DNA from 2 places in the Syntrophobotulus glycolicus DSM 8271 genome. Region 2 is predicted to be linked to the other one. Evidence: riboswitches for the same ligand, from Rfam matches in the RefSeq annotation. Region 2 holds a riboswitch; the other holds the start of a gene.
The links. A riboswitch is a leader RNA that binds a small molecule or an ion and turns the genes downstream of it on or off. The one in region 2 is predicted to bind cyclic di-GMP.
Positions count from the first base shown of each region.

Region 1: linked by a shared signal. The riboswitch ahead of SGLY_RS07500 (cell wall-binding repeat-containing protein) and the one ahead of SGLY_RS15955 (HD-GYP domain-containing protein) in region 2 are both predicted to bind cyclic di-GMP.

Region 1 covers NC_015172.1:1,513,204-1,517,846, reverse strand. The annotation lists gene SGLY_RS07500 (cell wall-binding repeat-containing protein) at 1-1,158, opposite strand, end outside; cyclic di-GMP riboswitch class I at 1,272-1,355, opposite strand; gene SGLY_RS07495 (metal ABC transporter permease) at 1,435-2,544, opposite strand; gene SGLY_RS07490 (metal ABC transporter permease) at 2,528-3,451, opposite strand; gene SGLY_RS07485 (metal ABC transporter ATP-binding protein) at 3,453-4,226, opposite strand; gene SGLY_RS07480 (metal ABC transporter solute-binding protein, Zn/Mn family) at 4,235-4,643, opposite strand, start outside.
Region 2 covers NC_015172.1:3,223,315-3,227,957, forward strand. The annotation lists gene SGLY_RS15945 (TOBE domain-containing protein) at 1-83, opposite strand, end outside; gene SGLY_RS15950 (alpha/beta fold hydrolase) at 266-1,075, shown strand; gene SGLY_RS15955 (HD-GYP domain-containing protein) at 1,110-2,195, opposite strand; cyclic di-GMP riboswitch class I at 2,390-2,474, opposite strand; gene SGLY_RS15960 (helix-turn-helix transcriptional regulator) at 2,784-2,984, shown strand; gene SGLY_RS15965 (DUF6773 family protein) at 2,981-3,469, shown strand; gene SGLY_RS15970 (RidA family protein) at 3,507-3,875, opposite strand; gene SGLY_RS15975 (helix-turn-helix transcriptional regulator) at 3,951-4,643, opposite strand, start outside.

The DNA.
Region 1 (4,643 bases), 1.7 Mb from region 2:
TTTCTCCCCTTCGGTGTTTATCTGCCATACATCGACCCTGATCTCAACCATATTCTCTTGCGCTTCAGCGGCGCTTTGATACATTTTATTGTCTGTTGAGCCAAAGACCAGAGCGTACTTTGCTTCATTAGACCCAAGCTCCCGCAGGAGATCTGTTGTCGTTTCCCGTCTGGAATTGCTTTGGTCTCCCCGGCTGCCGGCTGTATGAAAGATCGATGCACTGACCGCTCCTTCCCCGCCCAGAATGTAGACATTTTTATCGGATAGATTTGATGACAGATAACTTTTCGTCGATCTGCTCATATTGCCGCTGACTAAGACAATGGGAGCATTGATTTTTGCGGCATAACCGGCTCCCGCCAAAGCGTCGGCATAGTTATTTCCAGTTGCTAAAAACACATTATCTTCGCTGATCCCGGCTTGAAATCTTTTGATGATATTGATATTCCGGTCGTATTTCGTGGCTCCGGTTACCCGTTCCGGTTTGGCAAACTGCTCCGCTACCCGGTCGCTGATCAAATCCGGGCTGCCGACAACATAAGTTTTCCTGATCTTGTTTTTTCGGATAAAGGTCTGGGTGGCACTCCCGATGTTATTTTTCGGCACCAGAATAACCGGCATATGTTTAGCGGCGGCAATAGAGGAAATTGAGAGAGCATCGGCAAAATCTTCCCCCGTTGCGATCACGACCTCCGAAATATCGGTAAGTTGGTCTGCCACAACGATGGCTGTTTCATATCTGTCTTCACCGGCCAGCCGGCTTGAACGGATCTCCATATCCTGCAGCTCATCCTGAAGCTGAGCGGACAGCACCCCCTGGCCGCCGATCAGGATGACATTTTTTATCTTTAAATCGTTCAATGTTTGTTTTGTCACTTCAGGCAGGCATTTCTTCTGGGACAGGAGTATCGGCGCCCCATATTGTTTTGCTAAGGGCGCCGCAACCAAAGCATCGGGAAAATTTTCTCCGCTCACCAAAAGGGCATAGTCGGATTGTGTCCAACCCTCCCGGGCTATTGCGGCTGCCGTCGCGTAGCGGTCCTGACCGGCCAAACGGCATTCATTGCCGGCGGCATAGGTAAAGGCCGGCTCTGCCATGAACAATATTAACATAAGTGTGAATAAAGCGGTCCTCAAAAGCTTTCTCAAGTGTCGCACAAGATTTTCCCCTTCCCGCAATGAAAATAAAGATGATTTGAAGAAATGTTTTCAAAAATAAAAAAACAAGCATCTTTTTGAAGCATAGATGCTCATTTCACTCTCATCCATGTTTCGGCAGTCCGGCAATCCTGGCAAATCGCTTTAGACCCGTGACTTTGCGGCCCATCCTTTCGGAAGGTGTGCTCTTATCGTCATCATTATTTTTTCATTTCATTTTTCGAGATAATGATACGGAAAATCCTGACCGTTGTCAATGAGAAATGAGAACCAATCTCATCCCGCTTCGTAACTTTTCTTGCAAGCTGAGTACCCGCCGGCAGTCAGTTTAACGGCATCCCCTGTAAAATCCAGGCAATCTTCTTTTTGCAAAATCACCATGATTTTCCTGGTAAACCCTTCGCTCCAATGCAACTGCGCCAGGATCGCGTCAATTCTTTCTTTCCTCATTTCCTCTGCGCCGGCCTCCTGGTTGCAGAGGTAAAGAAGGAGTGTCATTTTGGCAAATTCTATTTTCCGGCGGCGGCGTCCGAGCAGGGAGCTGGCGAGTCCGCGGCGCGGGGCAAAGACGAACGCCAGCAGGAAGACGATTCCGGTCACCACTGCCATGCAGCCGGCGATGGATACGTCCAGGAAAGCGGCTGCCTGGTAACCGAATACCCCGTTGGCGGCGCCGATCAGTCCGCTGAGCATGAGCATCCGTTTCAAATCGTCGGTCAGCAAATATGCCGTGACCGGCGGGCCGATCATGAACGCCACCACCAGGATAGAGCCGACTGCCTGGAACGCGCCGACCGCGGTAAGCGAAACCAGCGTCATCAGGCCGTAATGCACCAAGGCCGGGGCAAAGCCCAGAACGGCCGCCAGCAGCGGATCAAAGGTCGCCACCTTCAGCTCCTTAAAGAACAGGCTAATCGCCGCCAGGTTGATGAGCAGCAGAGCGCCCGTCATGTAAAGGGCTTTGGCACCGATATCCACTCCCCCCACAATCATCCGGTCAAACGGCGCGAAGGCCAGCTCGCCCAGAAGCACAGAGTCGGTATCCAAGTGTACAGAGCCTGCGTAGCGCGTGATCAGAATAATCGCGATGGAAAACAGCAGCGGGAACACGACGCCAATGGCGGCGTCCTCTGCCAAAAGCCGGGTGCGGCTCAGCATTTCGGTCAGCCAAACGGTGGCGACGCCCATCAAAGCCGCGCCGATGATCAGTAAGGGTGAGGACAGGTCATGTGTCATAAAAAACGCCAGCACGATGCCGAGCAGGATGGTATGGGTAATGGAGTCGGACATCATAGACATCCCGCGCAGCACCAGAAACACACCGGGGAGCGCGCAAGCCGTTGCCACGATCACGGCAATGAGCTGTATTTCAAGGTGTGGGGACATGGAACGCGCCTCCTTCCATCCGCAATAAAAGTTTGTTTTTTCTGTGCCGATACAGTCTGTGCAGGACGCCCCTTCCCGGGGCAAATAAAACGCTGATCACAACGATCGTGCTGACACACACCACAATCGCCGGCCCGGTGGGCAGCTTGGGGGCCAGGGAGCTGGCCGTGGTTCCCGCCACGCCCGACACTGCGCCGAAAACGGCGGCCAGCAGGACCATCTTCCACAGCTTATTGGTCCACTGGCGCGCGGCAACGGCCGGCGCGATCAGCATGGCGCTCATCAGAATAACACCCACCGTTTGCAGCCCGATGATGATGGCCAGGACGATCATAAACGACAGCAGCAGGTTCAGCCTTTGCGGCGAAAAGCCGAGGCTTTGGGCAAAGTCACCGTCAAAGGTAAAGAGCTTGAATTCCTTCCAGAACAGGACGACAAGAGCGAGCAGGACCGTTCCGCAAACCGCCATCAGGATGATATCACCCTGCAGCAGCGTGGATGCCTGGCCGAAGATAAAACGCTTGAGTCCCGCCTGGTTGGCGTTGGGGATCTTTTGCACATAGCTCAGAAGCACCAGGCCCAGCCCGAAAAATACGGACATCACCAGCGCCAGGGCGCTGTCGAACTTGATCCGCGTGTACCGGACAATGCCGACGATTAAAAGTGTGGCCAGGAGTCCGGAGGCCAGGGCGCCCAACAACAGGATTTCCGTGTTTTTGCTGCCCAGCAGGATAAAAGCCAGGACCACTCCGGGCAAGGCGGAATGGGAAACTCCGTCGCCCAGCAAGCTTTGCCTGCGCAGCACAGCAAAGCTTCCCAGCACGCCGCTGATGAGCCCTAACAGGGCCGAGCCCAGCGCGACTGTCTGAAAGGTATAGTCGTTAAGCAGAAAAATCAAGGCTTTCATTTCACACTGTGCTCCTTAACAGCTTACCGGTGCTCCGGTAAGTTTTTTGCACGTTTTCCTCATGAAAAACCTCTTCGACCGGTCCGCTGGCGACCACCCGCAAGTTGATCAGTGTCACCCAATCAAAATAGTTGGCGACGGTCTGCAGGTCGTGGTGGACCACTACGACGGTTTTGCCCTGCTCTTTCAGTTCCTTTAAGAGCAGCACGATGGCTTTTTCCGTCTGGGCATCCACCCCTTTAAACGGTTCGTCCATGAAATAGACCTCCGCCTCCTGCACCAGGGCCCGGGCCAAAAACACCCGCTGCTGCTGCCCGCCGGAAAGCTGGCTGATCTGACGGGAGGCGTATTCCGCCATGCCGACCTTTTGCAGGGTTTGCCGCGCCAGCGCCAAATCCGCCTTACGGGGCCGCCTGATCCAGCCGAGCTTTCCATAGCAGCCCATCAGTACGACGTCCTGCACGGTTGCCGGGAAATCCCAGTCTACGCTGCCGCTTTGAGGAACGTAGCCAATGCGGTTTTTCAGGGAGCGCAGATCGCCGCCGTTGTCATTTCCATTCAAAAAGCGAACAGCTCCGGAAACTGGTCTGAGCAGCCCCAGCATTGCTTTGATCAAGGTGGTCTTGCCTGCGCCGTTGGGCCCGACCACCGCCATCAGCTTTCCCTGGGGAATTTTCAGATCAATGTCCCATAAAACCGGTTTGGCGTCGTAGGCAACCGTGAGGTCTTGCAATTCCACCGCATAATCTTCTCTTTCTCTTTCCACTCTCTCCATCCCTCCGTTTACTGCAAAGCCTCCACGATGGCGTCAATATTGGCCCGGACTGTCAGAATATAGGTCTGCGCTCCTGAATTTTCTCCGCCCAGAGAATCGGAATACAACTCGCCCCCGATGGCGACGTCAAAGCCCTTGGCCCTGACCGCGGCCTGGAGGGCCTGGATGGTTTTGGGCGGCACCGAGGATTCCACAAAGATTGCTTTAATCTTCCGCTCCGCAATAAAATCCGCCAGGGCGCTTACGTCGGCGGTACCGGCCTCGGCGTCCGTACTGATGCCTTGAAGCCCCCGGACTTCAAAGCCATAGGCGTTGCCGAAGTAATTGAAGGCGTCATGCGCCGTGACCAGCACTCGCTGTTCTGCCGGCAGCTCAGCAGCCCGCGCGCGGATATAAGCATCCAGTGCCTCAAGCTCC
Region 2 (4,643 bases):
TCTAATACAACAATAGCATTGACAGCTCCTTCATTAATAGAAACAACTTTGCCTTTCCACTGATTCCTGGCACTGATTTTCATGACTTATCCCTCCCAATGTAATTTAATACCTCTATCTTAGCAATAATTACTATGGTTGACAAATATTTCGGGTATGATTTCATAATATTGGGTTTCTGAGCTCTTGCCCACCGCCTTTTACACCCGCCCTTCTTTCCTTGAATATACTATGGCTATCAATGCAATGATTGGAGTGGGTCACTTTGGACTACTGGATTGAAGTAGAGCAGGGAGTTCGGATTTATGTCAATGACATCAATCCATCCGGACATAGCCCCATCTTGTTTATGCACGGCTGGCCGGCAAATCATCACTTGTTTGAGTACCAGTATGATCAGCTTTTACAGCGGGGGTACCGCTGTCTGGGAATGGATGTCAGGGGTTTCGGACAATCCGATAAACCCTTGTACGGCTACGACTACAACCGGTCTGCCGACGATATCCGCTGCGTGGTAGAAGCAATGACGCTGAATAACTTTACCCTGCTTGGGCACTCTACCGCCGGGGCAGTTGCCGTCCGCTATATGAAACGCCACGAGGGATATGGAGTTTCCAAGCTTGTCCTCTGTGCCGCCGCTGCTCCCAGTCTCATTCAACGCCCGAACTTTCCCTATGGACTAAACGAAATGGCGGTAACCAACATAATCCAGGGTACATATCGCGACCGTCCGGATATGCTGAGAGACTTTGGAGAGATATTCTTCCACAACAAAGTGTCCGAACCTTTTGCCAGCTGGTTTCTTCAAATGGGTCTGCAAGCCGCAAGCTGGTCTACGGTCCAAGTGGCTAAGGCGTGGCTTTCAGAGGTACTCTTTGACGATCTTGCCTTTGTGAATATTCCGACCCTTATTCTCCACGGCATTCATGACAGAGTCTGTTTATTCCGTTTGGGTGTTGCTCAACATCAGGGAATAAAAGGCTCCATCTTTGTTCCGTTCAAGAATAGTGGTCATGGCCTGTTTTATGACGAAAAAGAAAAATTCAACGATCAGCTGATGCGGTTTGTCGGATAGGGATTTTTTCTCGTTTTTATCCCCATTGAATATTTCAAGGTCCGGTATTCCCTTGGTCTGCCACGGAGGTGTCATTGACAATGCCCACAATGTTTAATTGATTTTCTTTTGACAGGTCGACTAATTCAGAATTCACATAGATGATCGGCCTTGTGATGTTGTATTTGGGGATATGAATGACCTTCCCTGTCTCACCTGAGTTTAGCAATACCTGCGAACCTACATAATGAAAGATCAGGTTATTGACAAAAGTGTTCATGATGCTGATATCGTAAGTAGTTAATCCTTCCGTCATCAGGATATCAAGTGCCGTGAAGGGCGTGTATTTGCCCCTGTATTCCCTGTCGGAAGTCAACGCGTCATAGGTATCGGCAATTGAAACAATTTTTGTGTTCATATTCAGCTGCCTTCCGGTATATCTGTTCGGATAACCGGACCCATCTTCTCTTTCATGATGCAAGAGAACCCCTACCTTTATATCAGAATCCATGGAAATGATTTCTTTGATCATGTTATAGCCGTACATTGCATGTTTTTGGATCACCTTAAGTTCTTCAGAACACAATTTTTCTTTTTTGTTCAGTAAATCGAGCGGAATTTTAGTTTTGCCGATGTCATGGAGCAACCCTGTCTTAATAATGTTTTTTGTCTTTTTTTCGGTTAAATTCATCCATCTGCAAATCAGTGCCGAATAAAATGCTACATTTAAGCTGTGCTCGAATGTATAATTATCATGATTTTTTATATCACAAAGAAATTTCACAAGGTATTGGTTACACGCCATCTCACTAAAAATGAAATCGCTGATCATGTCAAGATTATTGATGTCGGCTTGATCATCATTCGACAAATTTTGGATTATCTTTTTAAGCGTTTTTATGTTATTCTCATAGTTTTCATAAAACTCATCAAGCTCCGGATCAATACCGGCGGATTGTCTTTTCTGCGCTGCCCTGAATATCCAAAAATCTTTGATCCCCATATTAATGAGGTTTTTCAGGATATATTCATTGATTATGGTATTTTTTGCTACAATGAGCAAACCATATTGATTGAATATATCAACAGCTACCTGATCTCCGATTTTGCAAGTAAAAGGTGATGCTTTAATCTTAATCATATAACCACCTTAAAGTATAATGTTCTTCCGTAAAACTCATCTAAGATATCTTAAACATCTAAGGCAGAATATTAATAAAAAGACAAATAAAATAAATCGTATTTATTTTATTTATTCGATTTTATTAATAATAAATAAAAGTCATAGCCCCCATAAGAGCGCCATGACTTTAAAATCACATTGTTATACGATTTTATGGCAACCCGGCTATCATGGTTAGATTACTTTAGACCCGTGGCTTTGTGTCCCTGTCTTTCGACAGGTTTACTCTTATCATATTTTTTCACATCTCTGTGCTTATGGTCACAATAATATATAGGACCAAAGAACTACACATTTATATCAGGTTACAATAAACGGGGAGAAAAGTCAACAAAATTCTTACTTTTTTTCACATTATATCCGTTTGTTGCTAATGAAGGCGAATCTGCGTTTTATTTACAAATATTTCGTTGTTGGTTTTAAGTATGGCTTCTCAATTTACAAACTGGCATCTCACCCCTTCTATCAGTTCATTGATCATCAATGCAATATATACTTTACATAAAGCAATTTATAATATATATTATAAGCATTAGGAGGTTTCCAATGAAAAATAAGCGAATGAAAATCGCCCGAATGGAATGTGATATGAAGCAAGAGGATTTAGCGAAAGCTGTAGGTGTCACACGCCAAACAATAGGGATGATTGAATCTGGGAATTACAATCCTACTCTTAATCTTTGCATAGCAATCTGTAAAGCGCTCGGCAAAACTTTAGATGGATTATTTTGGGAGGAATCGCAATGAAAAGAAAACACGGGTCAGATGAAAGAATTCTAATACAAAGCAGGAAAGTATTGAGTGAGGGATATACCCTTTTGATGATTATGCTTCTTGTATCTATCCTTGTGCAGCAGTTTCTGTTCGACGCTCCATTTGAACAGTATGCCGTTGAATTCATATGCTTTTTTGGTGTATACATTTATATTGTCATTCGAAGGTTAATGCTGGGAGTCAATCTGTTCGGCGACAAGGATACGACCAAAAAAATGACCTTACTGAATAGCCTAGTCACCGGGTTTATCATAACGATAATGAACGGTGTTCTGAACTATACCAAATATACGGAGAGCGCTAAAGAGCAGTTGGGATTTTTTATCATTACACTGTTGATTGTCTTTACGTGCGCAACTATTGGTTCATCCGTTATGTTGTCGATTCTCAATCATTTTAACAATAAAAAGCAACTGCAGATTCAGAAAAGATTGGATGAAGAAGAACGAGAAGACTAAGAAGAGGGGCTTTTGGGGGCTGAAAGAAAAAATAAGCTTATTTTCTTTTATAAGCAATCGCATCAATCTGCACATGAAGTCCATCCGGTCCGCCCCGATGGGCAAACTCAGTGCTTATCGTCTTTCTGGCCGGATACCTTTCTTTGAATCTTTCCTTAAAGACTCTCTCCATGACCGGGATATTCCACGGATCACGCATCATTACGTTTACCTGTACTACCGCGTCCAGGGTCAGTCCAATGGTCTCCAGGCGTTTGTTCATATCATCCAATGCGCCGTTGACTTGTGCTTCTATCGATCCGCCAATATTACCGACGCAAAAGGTCAGAAAGACAAAATCACCGGCTTCCACGATCCCCGAAAAGGCAAACTCCTCGTTTATCAGGCTTCTTTTAATCGTATCCATAATAAAGCTCCTTTCAAATGCTTTCACATCATCAAGGATAACAGGTCAATGACGACACCTGGCTGTCGTCTATTTTCAAGAATCATAATTTTTCAGGATTTTGTTTGCGGTATCAAGCAATTTTTTCTTTAATTGATCCGGCTCAAGCACAACCACCTGATCGCCGAACCCCATAATTACAGAAAACCATAGACGTTCTTTCTCCGGCAGGTACATCTCATAAATAAAACCACCATCCTCAAGCTCCTCGGCTATACTGCCGTTTAAATACTCCAACACTTGCTGTCTGACAGCGGGTTTACAATATAACTTTATCTTTAAATACCGCCGGATATCTCCACCTGTGCATTCCTCCAGAATGCGGGCGGTGTCCAGGTGCCTGCACGAAAAGGGCCTGTTTTTATGTTCCGCCCGGGTAATCCTCGCCAGTTTGAAGAGACGATAGTCCTTTTTCTTTTGACAATAGGCAAGAAGATACCACGAATACCATTTATATGTGAGCAACAGCGGTTCAACATCCCTTGCAGATACGCGGCTGTCCGCGTCGGAATAATCGATCTGAACAATAGTTTCTGTCCATATGGCTTTTTCCAGCAGGGAAAATGTCCTTTCCAGGTTATCCCCTTCCCGCAAGACGCCAAAATCCAGCGCCACACTCTGTCTCAATGATGAAACGGTAGAGAGCACCTTTTCAAGAGTCGAGTCGGCTTTTCCCTTTATGTATGCGGAACAAAAACCTTTCAGAGCAATAATGATGTTTTGGTAGTC